DNA from 3 places in the Paenibacillus thailandensis genome. Region 1 is predicted to be linked to each of the others. Evidence: predicted binding sites of a transcription regulator. Region 1 holds the regulator's gene; each other region holds the start of a gene.
The links. The regulator LexA, encoded in region 1, represses DNA repair genes until DNA is damaged. The targets are predictions, from matches to a motif close to CGAACATATGTTCG.

Region 1 (6,480 bases):
ACGCTGCGTTCATCCCATAACAACGTATCGTCCAAATCGAATAAAATCGCCTGCTTCGCCATAGTTCCGCAACTCTCCCATTTATGCTGTTAATATCGAATTTATTTCTCAAGCAGCTTGATGTGGTTCGCATTCGCAAACTCCCTCATCCGCGAGGCGATTTCCTCCGTCGGATAGCGGTTCATCCACTTGCTGAATATCCAATTGGCGCCTTTCGACGGCTCGATCATAATCGTGCCTTGGGACAACGTGATCGTCTTGATGTCCGCCGCTCTAAGCACTCTGTCTCTGCTCATTTTTCTCGTTTGGACATAATCTTTGCCTACCGCGAGGTAAGGGCGGCGAAGGAAGAAAAACAACGCAAGCACGATATAAGCGGCGACAGTAACCCACTCCATCGTATTGAACTCCTTCAACGTCATCATCGACAGGATGACATAGAGACCGATAAAGAACAGCAAAAACAGCGGCAGCAGATAGCTTCTGCCGACATAACGGTCAACCTTGGCCGCCCCGGTCGCAATGTGCATCTTGCCTTGCTTCTTTCGCTGTTTGTTTAAAGCCGACATATTTTTTTGGACTTTACGTTCCCACGATCTTGACAATGGACATCCCCCTACTGTTTATCTAAATTGCCGTTTGACGGCGTCATAACCGTTTCGCCAGCTCCCTCCGCCGTTCGAAAACCGATTACGCGTCGTTTAGGACTTCGAATTTCCGTCCCGGTCGTCAACGAATTCGATGGCGTCCAATTGCTGACGGAAATTGCGGCGGAAGTTTTCGAGGTATTTTTTTCTAAGCACGTCGCGCTCCGCCAGCTCGGCTTCGCTAAGCCCAACCGTCTTATGCTTGCGCGACAGCTCGTTGATTCGTGCGATAATTTGCTCCACTCTTACGCTCCTCTCCATGGTGTTAAGAACAGCTTTGCTGCCTTGTCTCTTTAATAAAATACTATTGTCTATTTTGACTTCATGCGAGCTTAATTGTCAAGGCGATGACAGGGCGAATACCTTACACCGAAAAACAAAAACGGCAGCTGTTCTCACATCCTTCCGGTGAGAGAACAGCTGCCGCCGATGCCGTATGCCATTATGAACGTCAACCTTTCGGAACGCTTGGCTCTTCGTCGTTTACCATTCCGGAATAACGATCGTTTGCCCCGGTCGTATGTCGGCCGTCTCAAGCCCATTGCGCTCCTTTAGAAGGAACACGAGCTTGCCGATGTCCTTATGACCGTCGCTATAATGAGATGCGATGTCCCACAACGTATCGCCGGCCGTCACGACGACGACCGTTTCCGACACGCTCGCTTCCTCAACCGTTCCGCTCGCGGCGTTCGTTGTAATCAAAAGGAAACTTGTAAATAATAAAGCGGCCGTCAGCGCGATGACGACAATCCGGATAAGCCGGTTCCCGGACGACAACCATGGCGATTTGACGCGATTATTCGCCTGCTTCTCATTATGTATTGTACGATAAAACGATGGATTCATAATCATTTATATGCACCCCAAACATTTGTTCTGATATGAGAATATCACGAACAAATGTTTGGGTCAATAGGCGATGCGAACTTTTGTGCCCAAGAACTTATGTTTGTACGAACTCCGGTTCTATGCTATAATTTTCTTATCAATATACTAATGGAGTGATTTCATTGTCCAAGCTTTCCAACCGACAGCACGCGATTCTTGATTTTATCAAGAACGAAGTTCGAGATAAAGGATACCCTCCTTCCGTTCGCGAGATCGGCGAAGCGGTTGGCCTCGCTTCAAGCTCAACCGTTCACGGCCACCTGGACCGGTTGGAGAAGAAAGGGCTGATCCGTCGCGACCCGACGAAGCCGCGGGCAATCGAAATTTTGGATCAGGACGATCCGATCGAAGCGATCCGGACGCCCGTTTCGCAAGTGCCGATTGTGGGGAAAGTAACGGCCGGGGTGCCGATTACCGCTACGGAGAACATCGAAGAATATTTCCCGCTGCCTGCGCATTTTGTCGGCGATGACGACGTCTTCATCCTGAACGTCGTCGGCGAAAGCATGATCGAAGCCGGCATCCATGACGGCGATTACGTCATCGTCCGCCAGCAAAGCACCGCATCGAACGGCGATATCGTCGTCGCGATGACCGAAGAAGACGAGGCGACGGTCAAGACGTTTTATAAAGAAAAGGATCATATCCGGCTTCAGCCGCAGAACTCATCCATGGAACCGCTCCGCTTGAAGAACGTCACGATACTCGGCAAAGTCATCGGCCTGTTCCGCGACATTCACTAATCGATTCAACGCTACAACGGTTCGTCTTTCTCCGGGACGAACCGTTTCACGTGCCAGCCTATTAACGGATACTCCGTTCGCCGCAACCATTCCCCAATCGATTATCTCCTTTGAACTTATAGCTTTACTTCGGGAAGACCTCCTCGTCCCCTCCGCCGCCTTACCTCTCATGCCCGCTTCTTTGTTATCAGCTCCATATCGACCACCCCGGACATATTAAATATGCGAATGGCTTTCGCCGAGAAACAGTATGCTTTAAAACGGCCTTCCTTGACCGAAATCACTTTTACATCCCGGATGCTCACCTGTTGTTTCCGGTCGACATAAATAAGCTGTACGACCTTGCCGATATAGTTCTCCACTCCGATCACTCCATACAAGAACGTTTGTTCTTATTATACACCAAACACATGTTCTGTATGCAACAAGAAGAAAACGCCAGTTCGCTTCAGACGTCACTCCTATAAGTGAACAAAAAAACACCTTTGTCGTTGAAATCTATTTGGACTATTGTAAGGCTGTAAAGCAAAACAGAAGCAGCGGAATAGCCAGGAAAGTGTGGATGTGTCGCAACTGAGGTTATTCATGGAGAATTCAAGAGCCGAAGGTTCGAACGCGAACGGCTTCTCAAAAATTTCAAGAGGGTTCGCCGCCGTACGGATAAACTACTCCAAAGTTGAAAAATTAATAATTACAAAAAACAAGAACAACATGATTAAACAAAACCAAATTAGATTTAAAACTAATGAAGCTATGGCATGTTTATTTTTAACAATGATGACTGACAATATTCCAAGGATGATGGATACAAGAGATATAGTAATGCTAAACACGGTGGAGAGAAAGATCGTTAAAAGAGATAAAGCACCGAGAATATAAGATAAACGAACCAACCAGTTCATTGTGACCCCTCTCTCGCCCGCACGACCAGTTGACGTGGTGAAGTTAAATCTATTTCTCCAAATGCTTTGCAGCAAATCCATTTCCACATGGAGTAACCAGACCAATATATCTATTAAGAATGCATGAACCGGCGGCATCTAAACATTTGGGGGCATCACGGGGCTGCAATGGATTCATTGCATGCCACACGAAAATGCCCCCAAACCTCGTTCAACCGCTTCAGAAATTTTGATATGCTATTGCGATGCGATTAATACAGCGTCAAATATTGATCGCGTTCCCATTGATGGACTTGCGTTCTATACATATCCCACTCGATTTCTTTCAGCTCGTAGAAATGCGCGAGCGCGTGATCGCCAAGCGCGTCGCAAATGACTTCGTCGCGCAGCAGCTCGTCGAGCGCTTCCTTCAAATCGACAGGCAAGCTTTGGATGCCGGCATCGGCCAGTTCTTCCTGCGACATGATGTAAATGTTGCGGTCAACCGGCGCAGGCAGCTGCATTTTGTTCCGGATGCCGGACAAGCCTGCTTTCAGCATAACGGCAAGCGCCAAATACGGGTTTGCCGCAGGGTCCGGGTTGCGCACCTCGATGCGGGTGCTCAACCCGCGGGATGCCGGGATGCGGATCATCGGAGAACGGTTGCTCGCCGACCATGCGACGTAGCTAGGCGCTTCATATCCCGGAACCAGACGCTTGTAGGAGTTGATCGTCGGGTTCGTAATGGCCGCCATCGCCCGGGCGTGGCGCAAAATGCCTGCCATGTATTGACGGGCCGTCGCGCTAAGGCCCAGCTTGTCGTTTTCGTCGTAAAACACGTTCTTGCCGTCCTGGAACAGCGATTGGTGGCAGTGCATGCCCGAACCGTTTACGCCAAACAGCGGCTTAGGCATAAACGTCGCGTGCAGGCCGTGTTGTCTCGCAATCGTCTTGACGACGAGCTTGAACGTCTGAATCTGGTCCGCGGCGCGAACGGCGTCCGCATATTTAAAGTCGATTTCGTGTTGGCCAGGGGCTACCTCGTGGTGGGAAGCTTCGATTTCAAAGCCCATCTCCTCAAGCGTCAGCACGATCTCGCGGCGGCAGTTCTCGCCGAGATCCATAGGCGCCAGGTCGAAGTAACCGCCCTGATCGTTCAGCTCCGTCGTAGGCTCGCCGCGGTCGTCCGTCTTGAACAGGAAAAACTCCGGTTCCGGACCGACGTTCATCGCCGAAAAGCCCATTTCTTCCGCTTCTTTCAACACGCGCTTCAAAATACCGCGCGGGTCGCCGGCAAACGGCGTGCCGTCCGGCATGTACACGTCGCAAATCAGCCGCGCTACACGATCCTGCGATACCCACGGGAATACGACCCATGTATCGAGATCGGGATACAGATACATGTCGGACTCTTCGATGCGCACATAACCTTCGATCGAGGAGCCGTCGAACATCATTTTGTTGTCAAGCGCCTTGTCGAGCTGACTGACCGGAATCTCCACGTTTTTGATCGTGCCCAGCAAATCGGTGAACTGAAGCCGGATAAATCTTACGTTTTGCTCTTCCGCGATCCGTTTAATGTCTTCTTTCGTGTAACCCATTTTTTTCATCTCCTTATTCAGCTGCAACTTTTTTCGTTTGCACGGCTAATCCTTCTTATGCTAATCCCATAGCCAAATCCTGTCATACAAGTTAGAAAGAACAACCTTCCGCCTTGCGCAAGAAGCTCTTACGTACCGCGTCATCCCTCGCACGGACCCGCCTTGCCGGTTTCGGCCGCGCCGCCCGAAGCAGCCTATCGCTTGTTGTTCAGGAAACGCGTCAATTGGCCTTGAATAAGCGATGCCTGGCCCGGACGCTTCTCGAGCAGCTGCTGCTTGAGCATTCGGTGAAGCTGCGCGTCCGTAAGCTCCCGACGCTTCACTTCGGATTGCTCGCTGACAACCGTCGCATCCTCGGATTCCTTCGAAACCGGATACATAACTTGCTTGATGCCCGCAATGTTGACGCCCTTCTCGATTAACGATTTAATCTCCAGCAAGCGTTCGACGTCATTAAAAGAGAAAAGCCGCTGATTGCCGGACGTTCTTGCCGGAACAATCAGTTCATGCTGCTCGTAATAGCGAATTTGCCGGGCGGTCAAATCCGTCAGCTTCATTACGATGCCGATCGGAAATAACGCCATATTTCTGCGAATTTCATCACCCATATCGCATCAACCTTCCAGTAGATCTGATATATACGTCCATTGTAACGTCCTGCCAAAAACGTGTCAAGTTGTGTTAGGTTTAATTACAATAATCCGCTGCCGACCATTTTGTGCAAAGCTGTCAAAACGCCATATTTCGCGTGCGCATACGTTAATCCGCCTTGCATATAAGCGATATACGGCTCGCGGATCGGCGCGTCGGCCGACAGCTCCAGGCTGCCGCCTTGAATAAAGGTGCCGGCCGCCATAATGACCGGATGCTCGTAACCCGGCATGTCCCACGGTTCGGGAACGACATGCGCATCGACGGCGGCCGCCTGCTGGATGCCTTGCACGAACGCGACCAGATGCTCCGGACTGCCGAAGCGCACGGCTTGAATCAGATCGGTCCTCGGCGCGTCCCAGCGCGGATTCGTTTCGAAGCCCAGTTTCTCGAACAGCGCCGCGGCCAATATGCTGCCCTTAACGGCTTGTCCGACAAGATGGGGCGCAAGGAATAGCCCTTGGTAAATCGAGCGCAGCGTCCCGAGCATCGCGCCCACTTCGCCGCCGATGCCCGGCGCGGTTAACCGGTAGGCGGCCGCTTCAACCGCTTTCGCCGTTCCGGCGATGTAGCCTCCTGTTTCGGCAAGCCCGCCGCCCGGGTTTTTGATCAGAGAGCCCGCCATCAAGTCGACGCCAACCTCGGTCGGCTCGAGCAGCTCTGTAAATTCGCCGTAGCAATTGTCCACGAACACGAGGACGTCGGGCTTGATCGCTTTCACCTTTCGGACCATCTCGCCGATTTGCCCGACGGTAAACGACGATCTCCAGCTGTATCCGCGGGACCGCTGTATGCCGACAACTTTCGTCCGTTCATGAATGGAAGCCTCGATGCGCTCCCAATCCAAGCCGCCGTCTTCCAAAAGCGGCACCTCGTTGTAGCCGACTCCCCAATCCTGCAGCGAGCCCTTGCCGTCGCCCGGCTTTCCGATTACTTTATGAAGCGTATCGTACGGCTTCCCCGTTATATATAACAGCTCGTCCCCCGGGCGCAGAACGCCGAACAAGGCGGTGCCGATCGTATGCGTCCCGGACACGAAATGCGGCCGTACTAGCGCCGCCTCGGCTCC
Region 2 (6,480 bases), on a different contig from region 1:
GGCATCGTCGAGATTCGGCAGTTCTCGCTGAATACGGCTGAGCGGTTCAAGGAAGAGCTGGTCAAGCTGGATGAGGGGGGCATGACGGGGCTCGTCATCGACGTCCGCAACAATCCCGGCGGCGTCTTGCCGGTCGTCGTCAATGTGGCCGAGCATTTCGTGCCGAAAGGCAAGCCCATCGTTCAGATCGAAGACCGCGACGGCAACCGGGAGCAGACGTTGTCCGGCGGAGAGGGCCATAAGGATTATCCGATTGCCGTTCTGATCAACAAGGGCAGCGCCAGCGCGGCGGAAATTTTGGCCGGTGCGCTTCAGGAGGAAGCGGGAGCCGTGCTTGTCGGCGAAACGACGTTCGGCAAAGGCACGGTTCAGGTGAGCTACAACAAAGCGCTGGGCGACGGCAGCTTGGTCAAGATGACGATCGCGAAATGGCTGACGCCGGACGGCGGCTGGATTCATCAGAAGGGCATCGCACCCGATATTAAAGCGCCTGCGTCGGAGCTGAATTCCGTCGCGAGGCTTGCCGTGGCGGAGCCGATCGTCGCCGATACGTTCGGCGAGCAGGTGCGCAGCCTGCAAACGATATTGAAGGGGCTCGGCTACGATCCGGAACGGACGGACGGCTACTTCAACGGAGCGACCGAGAAGGCCGTCAAGAAGTTTCAAGCCGACGCCGGCCTTCCGGCAAGCGGCAGCGTAGACAAGAAGACGGCGCAAGCGCTGGAGCTGGCCGTTATCAAGTGGCTGAGGGACGAGAACAACGATTCGCAGCTGCATAAGGCGATCGAGGCCGTAAAAGCCGAAGGCAGGAAATGACGACGCTCGTGTCGAATGATAAAAAGGTTGGCTCTGTCCGCAGAGCCGGCCTTTTTTTACGGCATGGAACAGAGGAGTGAGGGGAATGGACGCTGGCACAGCTTTGCTGACGCAATGGGGACAAGCGGTCCTTCAACTGTTGACGCAGCCTTATTATTATATAGCTGTATTGTTTCTGGTTTTTCAATATATGAGGCAAATCCGTTTGGAACGCCAAATGTTTGCGGTTAAGCTTCACCTATGGCCCGGTTTGCTCGGGCGGGCGGCGCTTTCCGGGCTTGCGGCCGGGGCGGCCGTCTCTTTGGCGGGGGCCTTTCTGGGCGCGGCGCTGACGCAAGAAGCGCTGATCTGGTTATGGAGCACGGCCGCGGTGCTGATGGTCTTCCGCATTCGCTATTTGTGCTTCGCCTACAGCGCCGGCGTGCTGGCTTTGCTGCAATGGCTGGTCGGCTGGACGCCGCTCGCGGATGCTTCGGGGTTGGCCGGAAGGCTGGCCGGATCGCTTGAAGCGATCGACATGCCGGGGCTGCTTATCCTGGTGGCGCTGCTTCACTTGGGGGAGGCGCTGCTCGTGAGGACGGGCGGAGACAAGCTGTCCATGCCGCTGTTTATGGAGGGGAAGAGGGGCAAGCTGATCGGCGGGTATTTGCTGCAAGGCTTTTGGCCTGTTCCTTTGTTTATTCTTGTTCCGGGCGGCGGGAGCGAGACGGCGCCGCTGCCGTGGACTCCGCTGCTGGGCGGAGGCTGGGAGGGAGGCTGGCAGGTTGCGGCGCTTCCGATGGTCATCGGTTTCAGCGAGCTGACCCGCTCGATGCTGCCGTCCGAGAAAGCGAAGCACGCTGCGAAAGGGCTGCTGCTCTACAGCGCCGGAGTATTGGCGTTCGCTTTCCTGGCCGCTTACGTGCCGGCGCTGCTGCCGCTGGCAGCCGTCGCTTCGCTGGCGCTGCACGAAGGGATCATTTGGCGCAGCCGAGCGGTGGAAGCGGCGCGCAGCCCGCTTTACGTCCACGATGCAAGAGGCTTGCGCCTGCTCGGCATCGTGCCGGGCACGCCCGCTGCGGCCATGGGTCTTCTTCCGGGCGAAATCGTGCACAAGGTCAACGGCGTCCGGGTGCGCAGCAAGGAGGAGCTGCACGAGGCGCTGCAGATCAACCCGGCCTTCTGCAGGCTGGAGGTTTATAATAACGCCGGCGAGCTGAAGTTTGCGCAGAGGGCGCGGTATGCGGGAGAGCATCACCAGCTGGGCGTGATTTTGGCGCCGGACGAGCAGGCCACTTATTACGCTTCGCCGGGACCGGCGTCGCTCCTCGAGCTGCTGAAGCGCTCGCGCACGGCGAACCGGCGGGAGGCGGCGGCCCGCCGGCAGGAGGCCCGCTCGGCCGATTGAGGCGAACGCGAAGCGTTGGCCCGGGCGCTCGCGAGGGAGGGCTCGGCTGAGCGAACGGGCTTAAGACCCGGCTTGCCGGTTAGAACGGGCAAAGCTTCGAGGCGGGAAGCGTCGAACTTGCCGGTAAGAAACGCTCGCGAGGTTCAGTTGAAGAGAAGGGCTCTGCTGTTCCAGATTACGGACGGCAGAGTTTTTTTCTAAATATAATCGTACGAGTTTAACCCGCCATAGGAAGCAGTCGCCTCGTCGCTTCTAGCAAGCCCCGTCAAGCGTTCTGATCGTTTTATTCCGACAGGCTTTGCCGGCAGATCAGTGTCTAACGAATCCAGCGGCCGCTATTTACGCTAAAATTAGCCTGATGAAATTTTAACGAACTTCAGAATCGTTATTTCCGGTATGGGGCGGTATTTGTTGTCCCTGACGGTCAATTAACGCCGGCGGAGTTCGTTAACTTTGGGAAAAGCGATATTTCACGCAAATAAGCGCGGTAGGCTTCGTTAACCGTCATCCCGGACCGAGAGGACGGTCTGCGCAGCCAGTTCGCGGATATCAGAGCCGGCCGAAAAGTTCTGCGACCGGCGCAAAAGAGTTCCGTGCCAGTCGGGAGTGCTTCGCCTGCGTTTCCAGAACGTGACAAGGACCAAAAACTGTTTTACATTGCAACTGCTGTAATAGAACGGTATAATGGATAGGAACATATATTCCTATTAATTTATCGCAAATCGTTGGCAATAATGATAGAAGATAGAGCAAGCAACAATTGATCGGATTGAGGTGAAGGAGAAGGTGAAGGGACCGGAACTGAAAGAAATACCGTTCGAGCTGAAGTCGGCGTATACGCCGCAAGGCGATCAGCCCGAAGCGATAAGAAAGCTGGTCGAAGGCGTCAAGGCGGGCGTCAGGCATCAGACGCTGCTTGGCGCTACGGGCACGGGCAAGACGTTTACGATCGCCAATGCCATCAAGGAGCTGAACCGCCCGACGCTTGTGATCGCCCACAACAAGACGTTGGCGGCCCAGCTGTGCAGCGAGTTTAAGGAATTTTTCCCCGACAATGCGGTGGAATACTTCGTCAGTTACTACGATTATTATCAGCCCGAGGCTTACATTCCGTCGACGGATACGTATATCGAAAAGGATTCCAGCATCAACGACGAAATCGACAAGCTGCGCCACTCGGCGACCAGCGCGCTGTTCGAGAGACGCGACGTCATTATCGTCGCCAGCGTCTCCTGCATATACGGTTTAGGTTCGCCGTCCGAATACGGCAGCTTGGTGCTGTCGCTGCGCACGGGCATGGAGAAGTCGCGCGACGAAATTTTGCACAGGCTCGTCGACATTCAATACCAGCGGAACGACATCAACTTTACGCGGGGTACGTTCCGCGTGCGGGGAGACATCATCGAGATTTTCCCGATTTCCACGAACGAGAAGGCGGTCCGCGTCGAGCTGTTCGGCGACGAGATCGAGCGCATAACCGAGATCGACGTGTTGACCGGCGAAATAACGGGCGAACGCGAGCATATCGCCATCTTCCCGGCATCCCACTTCGTTACGCATGAAGAAACGATGAAGCGCGCCATCGAAAATATCGAGCGGGAGCTGGAGGAGCGCCTCGCCGAGCTGCGCGAAGCCGGCAAGCTGCTGGAAGCGCAGCGGCTGGAGCAGCGCACCCGGTACGATCTCGAGATGATGGCGGAGATGGGCTTCTGCTCCGGCATCGAGAACTACTCCGGTCCGCTTACGTTCCGGGAACGAGGCGCGACGCCTTATACGCTGATGGACTATTTCCCGGACGACATGCTGATCGTGATCGACGAATCCCATGTGACGCTGCCTCAGCTGCGGGCGATGTACAACGGCGACCGGGCCCGGAAGGAAATGCTGGTGGAGCACGGCTTCCGTCTGCCTTCCGCGCTCGATAACCGGCCGCTTAAATTCGAGGAATTCGAGCAGAAGGCGGGGCAGATGATCTATGTATCGGCAACGCCGGGGCCGTACGAGCTGGAGCATTGCCCGGAAATGGTCGAGCAAATTATCCGGCCGACGGGGCTGCTTGACCCGGTCATCGAGGTGCGGCCGACCAAAGGGCAAATCGACGATCTGCTTGGCGAAATCCGCGAGCGCATCGGTCGGGACGAGCGGGTGCTCGTGACGACGCTCACGAAGAAAATGGCCGAGGACTTGACGGATTATCTGAAAGACGTCGGCATTAAAGTCCGCTATTTGCATTCGGACATTAAGACGCTGGAACGGATGGCGATTTTGCGCGATTTGCGTCTCGGAACGTTCCACGTGCTCGTCGGGATCAACCTGCTTCGCGAAGGCCTCGACTTGCCTGAAGTATCGCTTGTGGCCATTCTCGACGCCGACAAGGAAGGCTTCCTCCGTTCGGAGCGCTCGCTTATCCAGACGATCGGCCGGGCGGCGCGGAACAGCGAAGGGCGGGTCATTATGTACGGCGACAACATCACCGAATCGATGGACAAAGCGATCAAGGAAACGGAGCGCCGCCGCGCCATTCAGATCGCCTACAACGAGCGGCACGGCATTACGCCGCAGACGATCCGCAAGCGGGTGCACGACGTGATCGAAGCGACGAAGGTCGCCGAGCAGAAGGCGGATTATTTGGCCGACGCAAGCGCGGGCAAGCTGTCGAAGAAGGAGCGGCAGTCGCTCATCCAGCGTCTCGAAGCCGAAATGAAGGAAGCGGCCAAGAACCTGCAGTTCGAGCGTGCCGCGGAACTTCGGGACGCGCTTATGGAGCTGCGGGCTGAAGCGGGCTGAGCATAGGCGGCACCCAAGACAGCGCGCGAGATACGGATAAGGACGGGACGCATGCAGCCGGACGGAACGGGCGGCTTGGGATTCCGCTATGGTATATAGGATGGAGGAGGGTTCATTGTGGCAAGCGACCATATTGTCATAAAAGGCGCGAGAGCGCATAATTTAAAAAATATCGACGTCACCATTCCGCGCGACAAGTTCGTCGTGCTGACGGGGCTTAGCGGCTCCGGGAAGTCTTCGCTTGCCTTCGACACGATCTACGCCGAAGGGCAGCGCCGGTACGTGGAGTCGCTGTCGGCTTACGCCCGCCAATTTCTCGGGCAGATGGAGAAGCCGGACGTCGATTCCATCGACGGGCTGTCGCCGGCGATTTCGATCGACCAGAAGACGACGAGCCGCAATCCGCGCTCGACGGTCGGAACCGTAACGGAAATATACGATTATTTGCGCCTTTTGTTCGCCCGCATCGGCAAGCCGCATTGTCCGGAGCACGGCATCGAAATTTCTTCGCAGACGGTCGAGCAGATGGTGGACCGGATTATGGAATATCCGGAGCGGACGAAGCTGCAAATTTTGGCGCCGGTCGTATCCGGGCGCAAAGGCGAGCACGCGAAGCTGCTTGCCGATCTTCAGAAGCAAGGTTTCGTCAGAGTCCGGGTGAACGGCGAGCTGCGGGAATTGTCGGAGAAGATCGAACTGGAGAAAAATAAAAAGCATAACATCGAAGTCATCGTCGACCGGCTGGTCGTCAAGGAAGGCATCGAGACGCGTCTCGCCGATTCGTTGGAGACGGCGCTGAAGCAAGCGGACGGCCGGGTGCTCGTCGATATTATCGATCAGGAGGAGCTGTTGTTCAGCTCCAATCTGGCATGCCCGATTTGCGGATTCAGCATGGACGAATTGACGCCGCGCATGTTTTCGTTCAACAGCCCGTTCGGGGCGTGCCCGGATTGCGACGGCCTCGGGGCGAAAATGATCGTCGACCCGGATTTGCTCGTCTCGGATTGGAGCAAAACGATCGACGACGGCGCGTTCGAAGCTTGGGCGGGCAGCACGTCCAATTATTACCCGCAGTTTCTGGCGGCGGTATGCGCGCATTACGGCATTCCGCAGGACGTTCCGGTGTCCGAGCTGACCGGCGAGCAGATGAAGAAGCTGCTGTACGGGACGGGAGGAGAGCGCGTACGGTTCGTGTACGACAGCGATTTCGGCGGGCGCAAGGAAGCTTACGTGCCGTTCGAAGGCATCGTCAACAATTTGGAGCGCCGCTACCGCGACACGCCGTCCGATTCGATGCGCGAGCATATCGAATCGTATATGAGCTCCAAGCCGTGCGCATCCTGCCAAGGGCAACGGCTGAAGAAGGAAGTGCTGGCCGTTACCGTGGGCGGCCGGAATATCGCTTACGTGACGTCGCTGTCCATCGGCGAGGCGCAGCGGTTTTTCGATTCGGTTACGCTGAGCGACAAGGAACGGACGATCGCCCATCT
Region 3 (6,480 bases), on a different contig from region 1:
GGACTTCTTCCTCGACTGCCCCTCTAAACCAAAATACCGGCGATCCGTTCGGATACCCTGGTCTTGCTTTTGATGGATTTACGATAAACTTTGCGCCTGTTATGTCCAATGTGATTGATTTTTCAATAGGCTCCAGTCCATCCAAAACATAAGTTTGGCCGGCAGGAAATTTTATCGTAGCTCCCTCCGGCGCTGCGCCAATACAAGCATTTACTGCATCCGTGTCGTTGGTTTTTCCATCACCAACAGCTCCAGAAGTTAGGACATCGAGAATTACGAGATTTTTTACTTTTCTCGCGGTTGACGCCTTTCTCATTAAAGTCATTATTTTCACACCTTTCTTTAATAAATCAGGGCCAAAAAAATGTATCTTTAGCACCATTTACGTGATACAATACGGAACATAAAATGTTACATTTTGTATAATATGATTTGCGGAGGAGACTGATAAACTTGTCAAAGCGCGAGATTTGGATCGATGTAGCCAAAGGGCTGGGGATTATTGCCGTCGTTCTAGGACATTCAAATCCCGACAGCACAGTATCGCACTATATTTACTGGTTCCATATGCCTCTATTTTTCTTTCTCAGTGGCTATACCTTCAAAACAATATCCTCTGGTCAAGAATTACTGGGTTGGGTGAAAAGAAGGTCAAAGCAACTACTAATCCCGTACCTTTCGTTTGGTCTGGTCATCACCGTTTTGGAATTCGCGAAGGAACTCAAGAACGGGCATCTTGATATGAATATTTTGCTAAAAGACTTGGGCAATTTGATATATGGTGGCCAAATGCTGACTGGAGGGTACGCTGTATTCTGGTTCGTTACATGTCTCCTCATAACTCAAGTGGTATTTGCAGTTTTAACCACATTGGTTAAGGGAGTACCCTTCCAGATTGCAATCATCATTGCTTTATACCTATTGGCTCATATTGAAACCACAGTTTATCCAAATGCAAATATTCCGTTGAACGCAGATGTTACCATGCTGGCTATGACCTACTACGCCGCCGGATATTACACAAAACCCTTATTACAGAAACTTTTTGAGAGCAAATTTATCTTGCTTTTTGCTCTGATCATTCCAGCGCTTTTATTCAGCGGGGATTACTTTAAACTGTTCCATTACAGTCTCGATATGAAAGTTCTTGAATACACGAGTTGGGTTATGGATCTAATCATACCAATCACGATGACACTCGCATTTTCGATAATTTGCTACTGGATTGCTCGAGCCAAATCGATTGCCAAGGTGTTTTCTTACATAGGGTTAATGTCTTTAACTATCATGTACATGCATTTCCCCATAAATTTGATCGCCGAAGAAGTGATCGGAAAACATGGTGCGATCCAGTTCTTACTGCTCGGGTGTATTGTTCCAGCAATCATACATTCGGTTCTCGATAAGATAACATTAGCCAAAGTGCTTTTTCTGGGTTCGGGAAACAAAAAGGCTTATGCCGCTTAAAACTTCGGAGGCCCCATCTCTACAGCGGGGTCTTTTATTTTTCTTCCACAACAACCGTTGCGTTGTAGATCAGCACGCGCTTCCCGTCCAGGTCGAACTTTACCTTGTTGCCGTACTCGTTTACTTCGACATCGAACCGGCCTTCGTAAGTCTTGATGATGTTGCCGTTCTGATCGTAGACCTCGGCGCGGCGCTCGAGGCCGTTGACGCTCGACTGGTAATCTTTTATCGAGCGTTCCATCGACTCGCTGCATCCGGCCAACGCAAATAAGACCGCCAGCGCGGTCAGGATAATGGCTATTCGTTTGATGGTTCTCACCTCCTTTTAGAAAATGAAAAAGCCACTCATTTTGAGCGGCTAAACAACTTAAGTCTTCTTTTAGTGTGAAATTTTTCAGCTTCTACATGGTAAAGTTTCAAAAGGCCACCACATTGGAATGCAACTCTCTGAGTTACCTTGTGAAAGTCCTCCATAAACTGCTTACATTTTTCGATATCGAAATTACTCTCAGGGCTTTCGGTAAGTTTGGACTTTTCATCATAGAATAAGAAAATTTCTTTACAAAAATCAAAAATAAAATTATGTTCGAGGACTTCTCATCATATAGAACAGCAACTAATTCATTATTTGCATTAATAATTTCATCAGTTAAAGCCAATACGATTTTATACTTCATTTTTTGTTTTGTTGGAAATTCTTTTTTGCTCTGGTGCCTTAGTGTGTAGAAAGCAACCCCAAAAGCCCCAAATGTACCTATAAGCCCTCCAGTAAAACCACCTAAATCAAAGTTCATTATTAATCCCCCTCTTATATGGACAGTAAGATTCGCTGTCAAAAGGGGAAAATCCTTTTGGTAAAAGAAAAGAAGTCGCTCGAACGAGCGTCTTCTTTAATCTCCATTACATTGACTCACAATCACCAAAAACATTAAGAACCCTAGCAAGATTACAATTAATTTTAGACAGCCATCCTTATCGTTTTTGGGTGGTGGCTGGTATTTCCTTTTCCTACGCCTACTTCGCACATAAGCATTTGCGACTTCATTCGCAAACCTGTTAGCAGCATAATCGAATGGACTTCTCATAATGAACTATTACTGCCGCATTTAGACTGTGCCAATATGATCATCCTCCTTTTCACCTAAAGCATTCGCCAATAGGAAGGAAATCCCTCTTTTGTGGCGAATTTTGTCAAAAGGAGGACGATGAACGTGAATCCAACGAGATATGATCTTAAGAACAATGCCGATTTCTTTTACGCTGTATACTGCGGGAAAACCGTTTATTATGTATCCGCCAGCCGGATCGGCTGCGGGCGAACTGACTTGTACACCGATGATTACGTGGTCATCGATGGCGAATATTTCTCACGCAAGGACTGCGAGTTCTTCGTCGACGCCTAATCCTCCACCGTCGCTCCCTCAACGTCCTGAACCTTGAACCATTCCCCGTCAACCATAAAGCGGCTGCCGAACTGATCTACGCGCTCCACGACGCCGCGCACGACCAGCTCCTCGAACGGATCATACATCCGCAGTTCAATCACCTTCCGCAGCTGAAGCGACTCGGCTACAGCCCGCGATATGAGCTCCCATTCGCTTTCGTCGAGCTCTACGCGCGGCCGGCGCTTCGACTGGATATAATGCTCGTTCAGCGCGGCCTTGTGCTCCGGCAGCATCATGCGGGACGACTCCCACATCCCATTGCCCTCCAACAGTTTTCTTTGCATGGTAAAGCACCTCCGTATCGATATCAACAGTATATAGTTTAAACCGAACGGATGTTCTTATACAGACTTGAATTTTTGCCAATTTTGGTTTATGAGCGACGATTTCCTGCGGCATCGTCGCAAGCCGTCCCGAGCCGAGCCTTAGCCGCTGGGATCGCGGCAGGATGGAGGAGAGACCCAAAGACGATGCCGGGTGTCCAATCCGGCAATCGCCCAGGTTCGGCGTAACAAAAAAGAACACCCTTAGGATGTTCTTGGAATAAGCATCATATAACAAAATCGACAAACTCCGGCGACCGCAGCATGCCGCTCTTGTACCAGTTACGGAAGCGGACCCGGGTGGTGATGACGGGCTGCACATAAACGAAGTTCCGGTCCTCACCGGTTACGATACTCTGCGCGATCCGGTAAAACGCCTTGCGGTGCGCTGCCGGCACGGCTAACTCGATAATGCCGACCGGGCGCCCGTTGTATCGGGCTAACCATCCGAATTCGTCCTTTCGGTAGCCGCCGATCTGCACGTCGGCGTAGGTGTAATTGATCACCTTCAGCCATTTCTCGCTGCGGCGCCCCTCGTAGGTGCTATCCTTCAGCTTCGCGACGATCCCCTCGAGCTTCTGCTGCTTGATCACGTCGAACAGTGCTTTCCCCGCCCCGTCCACGCGCAGTACCTTCCGGAAGTGGTCATTCTCACCGAGCACCGAATCGAGCAGTTGCTTGCGCTCCATCAGCGGTAGCCGGCGAACGTCGCGGCCGTCAACCTCGAGTACGTCGAATACGAAATACTGCACGGGCAGCCGTCGCATGGCTTCCTGTATCTTCGGCGCCTGCTTGATCCTGAACCGCTCCATAACCGTTTCAAAGTCAATGGTGCCCATTACCGGATCAACATATGCGGCCTCGCCGTCCAGAATCACGCTGGAGCAGTTCAGCGGCGGCGTATGAAGCTCGGGATATCGCTCGGTCACGTCATTGGCATGCCGCGTAAACAGCCGCAGCTCGCCATCCTTCTTGACCAGCAACAGCCGGTGCCCGTCAATCTTCGGCTCGAATATGTAGCGCAGATCGTCAAAAGGTTCTTCGATTTTCGTCAGGAGCATTGCTTCGGGTGCTGTGATCATGGTGTGTATCCTCCGTGTAGAATTCCGTATATCAATTCTACCATTGGAGGAAAAAGCGTGGCGTTGGTAATTGTTGCCCTGCAAAGGCTGCCAGGCAAAGCAAGAAGGTGTACCTCCTCGCCAGTTTCTCGGGTGCCTCCCGTCAGTGCAGGGCTGGCTGTTATGTATTCCCGCGTGGCTTAGCTGCTTCGGCATTGCCGATCATCGCGATTGCTCTCTGCCTTTGATGCAGACGCGGGAACATACAAACCGGTTCAGGCTTTTTACAGGGAGAAAACAGCACCGGAAACGCGAAACTCCCACGATAGAAATGAGCGGTAATTTATTACATGCGCCTACCGCCAATGCGCCATCCTCGGAGTGAGGCATCACGCGCCCTCGGACTATTGTCCTCAACAGGCATTCTCCAAATGGTTGGGGGGAGTTCAACCCCAATCGAACACACGCTCCCAAACGGACAGAAATGCCCTTTTGAGCGGCGAAATTTTTACCCGCCGGATTATGCGAGAAAATGTTCGCAACGCTTATTGAGCCATTCTGCGCGTTCTGAGAGCCAAAATTTAAGAGGACCCTGCCGAAGCCATCCCCGCAGTGCTACCTTTGCGACTTCACAGCCGGAAATAGGTACGTATGTGTGTCGGGTGCTTTTCGTTTGGTCCTCTCGCTAATAGGTGGCATTTGCAGGACGAAAAAAATGAATTGCATCAAAAATTGCATCAAGTTCATTTTTACGATTGCATCAATTTTTGATATGTGTGATTGAAAGTACATTACATTGGAAATATGATTTCGTACGGTCTTCTCGCTGATAAACAATTGCTGCGCAATATCTCTTGTCGTTTTGTCTTGTACCAACAGCTCAAATACCTCACGTTCTCGATGCGTCAGGATGAATTTGCTCTTGTGGTCGCTGCCTTTCAATGTGCGTCACCCCTCCTTGCCCGGGTTTTTATAGTTATACAAGGTCAAGGGATACAGTCAAATTATAGTATGAGCGGAGAAAGCAAGAGGTGCTGTAGCCGAGGAAAATAGGCGAATTGCCCGGTCTGTCGGGCGAATGCCGGTATCGCCTGAACCGAGGGGATAACAAATAGAAGAGCGGGGAATGACGGATGAGCCCCAAAGACAAAAAGCCTGTCCGACAAAGCTGGACAGGCATTCACAATCCAATTAATCGTAAATATAGCTCGGGCGTCTTTGCCCGGCCTCTCTGGCGGAGAACTGCCCGTCCGCTTGATACGGGAAGATCCGCTCCGCCATCGCGTTGAACTCGGCGATGTAGCCTTGGATCGGTTGACCCGCCCTAACGTCGGCCGCATAAGAGGCCAGCCGGTTCACGAAGTCGGCTTTGCCCGATACGTATACATGCGCGACGCTTGGTTTCATGCTTTTTACGACTTGCTCGATTTCCGCCTTCCGCTTCTCGGTCAGCTGCTCGTCCGCCCCGTCCCCGGCCGCTTGGAGCGAACGGTTCGCCTCCGTATTCGGACGGCCGCCGTCGGCGTTTGGACGCGGATCGTAGATGCCGTTGTTGCGGGCGTCGTACATGCCGTCGGTCCTGAAGTTGAAGCGGCTGCCCGCACCGTTCGTTCCGGTGCCGGCACCGCTTGTTCCGTTGCCCGCGCCCGGGATAAGTCCGGTGCCGTCCGCAGCCTCCGGACGGGTATAGCTCGCATTCGTTCGTCCTTGCGCGGCCGACTTGGCGGTGTAAGAGCCGTTTCCGCTGCTTACCCCGACATACGCGTTGCGATCGGTAAGAACAACGTAAGCCGCATCGTATCCGAATTTATCCTCGATCGTTTTCCCGATCGCATCGTTCATCTGAAAGCTGTAGTTCTCGTGCGTCCCGACAATATTGTTGCCGTTCAAGCGGCGGCCGTTAACCCGGTTCATCTCGTTCATCTGGTCGTCGGCAAACCGTTTGCTCATTATCGGATTGCCGTTTGCGTCCTCGCGAACCGTAAACGGGCGAACGTCGCCCAAATCGCGGTTGCCGAGATGCCCTTGGTTGGCGGCGCAGCCGGCAAGCATAACGCCTAATATGATAAGAATGGACCATTGTTTCATCATGCGCCATTTCACCCTTCTTTTAAGAATCATCGTTAGGTTGAGCAAGCGCAGTTTAAAATATGTGGCGGCTTAAGCCGGCCGCATGGCTGAAGT

Region 2: a site for LexA is predicted at 2,895-2,908, ahead of uvrB (excinuclease ABC subunit UvrB). Genes of this name have one in related genera too.
Region 3: a site for LexA is predicted at 3,241-3,254, ahead of ACFSW5_RS04575 (YolD-like family protein). Genes of this name have one in related genera too.

What each region holds. Positions count from the first base shown of each region.
Region 1 covers NZ_JBHUMY010000006.1:83,283-89,762, reverse strand. The annotation lists gene ACFSW5_RS05320 (HAD family hydrolase) at 1-62, opposite strand, end outside; gene ACFSW5_RS05315 (hypothetical protein) at 102-530, opposite strand; gene ACFSW5_RS05310 (DUF896 domain-containing protein) at 702-890, opposite strand; gene ACFSW5_RS05305 (LysM peptidoglycan-binding domain-containing protein) at 1,131-1,499, opposite strand; gene lexA (transcriptional repressor LexA) at 1,658-2,278, shown strand; gene ACFSW5_RS05295 (hypothetical protein) at 2,446-2,640, opposite strand; gene glnA (type I glutamate--ammonia ligase) at 3,432-4,760, opposite strand; gene ACFSW5_RS05285 (MerR family transcriptional regulator) at 4,955-5,368, opposite strand; gene ACFSW5_RS05280 (methionine gamma-lyase family protein) at 5,452-6,480, opposite strand, start outside.
Region 2 covers NZ_JBHUMY010000037.1:25,659-32,138, reverse strand. The annotation lists gene ACFSW5_RS22280 (S41 family peptidase) at 1-816, shown strand, start outside; gene ACFSW5_RS22275 (PDZ domain-containing protein) at 902-2,203, shown strand; gene uvrB (excinuclease ABC subunit UvrB) at 2,990-4,990, shown strand; gene uvrA (excinuclease ABC subunit UvrA) at 5,108-6,480, shown strand, end outside.
Region 3 covers NZ_JBHUMY010000005.1:18,738-25,217, forward strand. The annotation lists gene ACFSW5_RS04550 (glycosyl hydrolase family 28-related protein) at 1-325, opposite strand, end outside; gene ACFSW5_RS04555 (acyltransferase family protein) at 454-1,467, shown strand; gene ACFSW5_RS04560 (DUF5052 family protein) at 1,502-1,786, opposite strand; gene ACFSW5_RS04565 (hypothetical protein) at 1,920-2,261, opposite strand; gene ACFSW5_RS04570 (hypothetical protein) at 2,679-2,870, shown strand; gene ACFSW5_RS04575 (YolD-like family protein) at 2,867-3,196, opposite strand; gene ACFSW5_RS04580 (ATP-dependent DNA ligase) at 3,463-4,317, opposite strand; partial or broken gene ACFSW5_RS04585 (LuxR C-terminal-related transcriptional regulator) at 5,041-5,238, opposite strand; gene ACFSW5_RS04590 (YhcN/YlaJ family sporulation lipoprotein) at 5,488-6,387, opposite strand.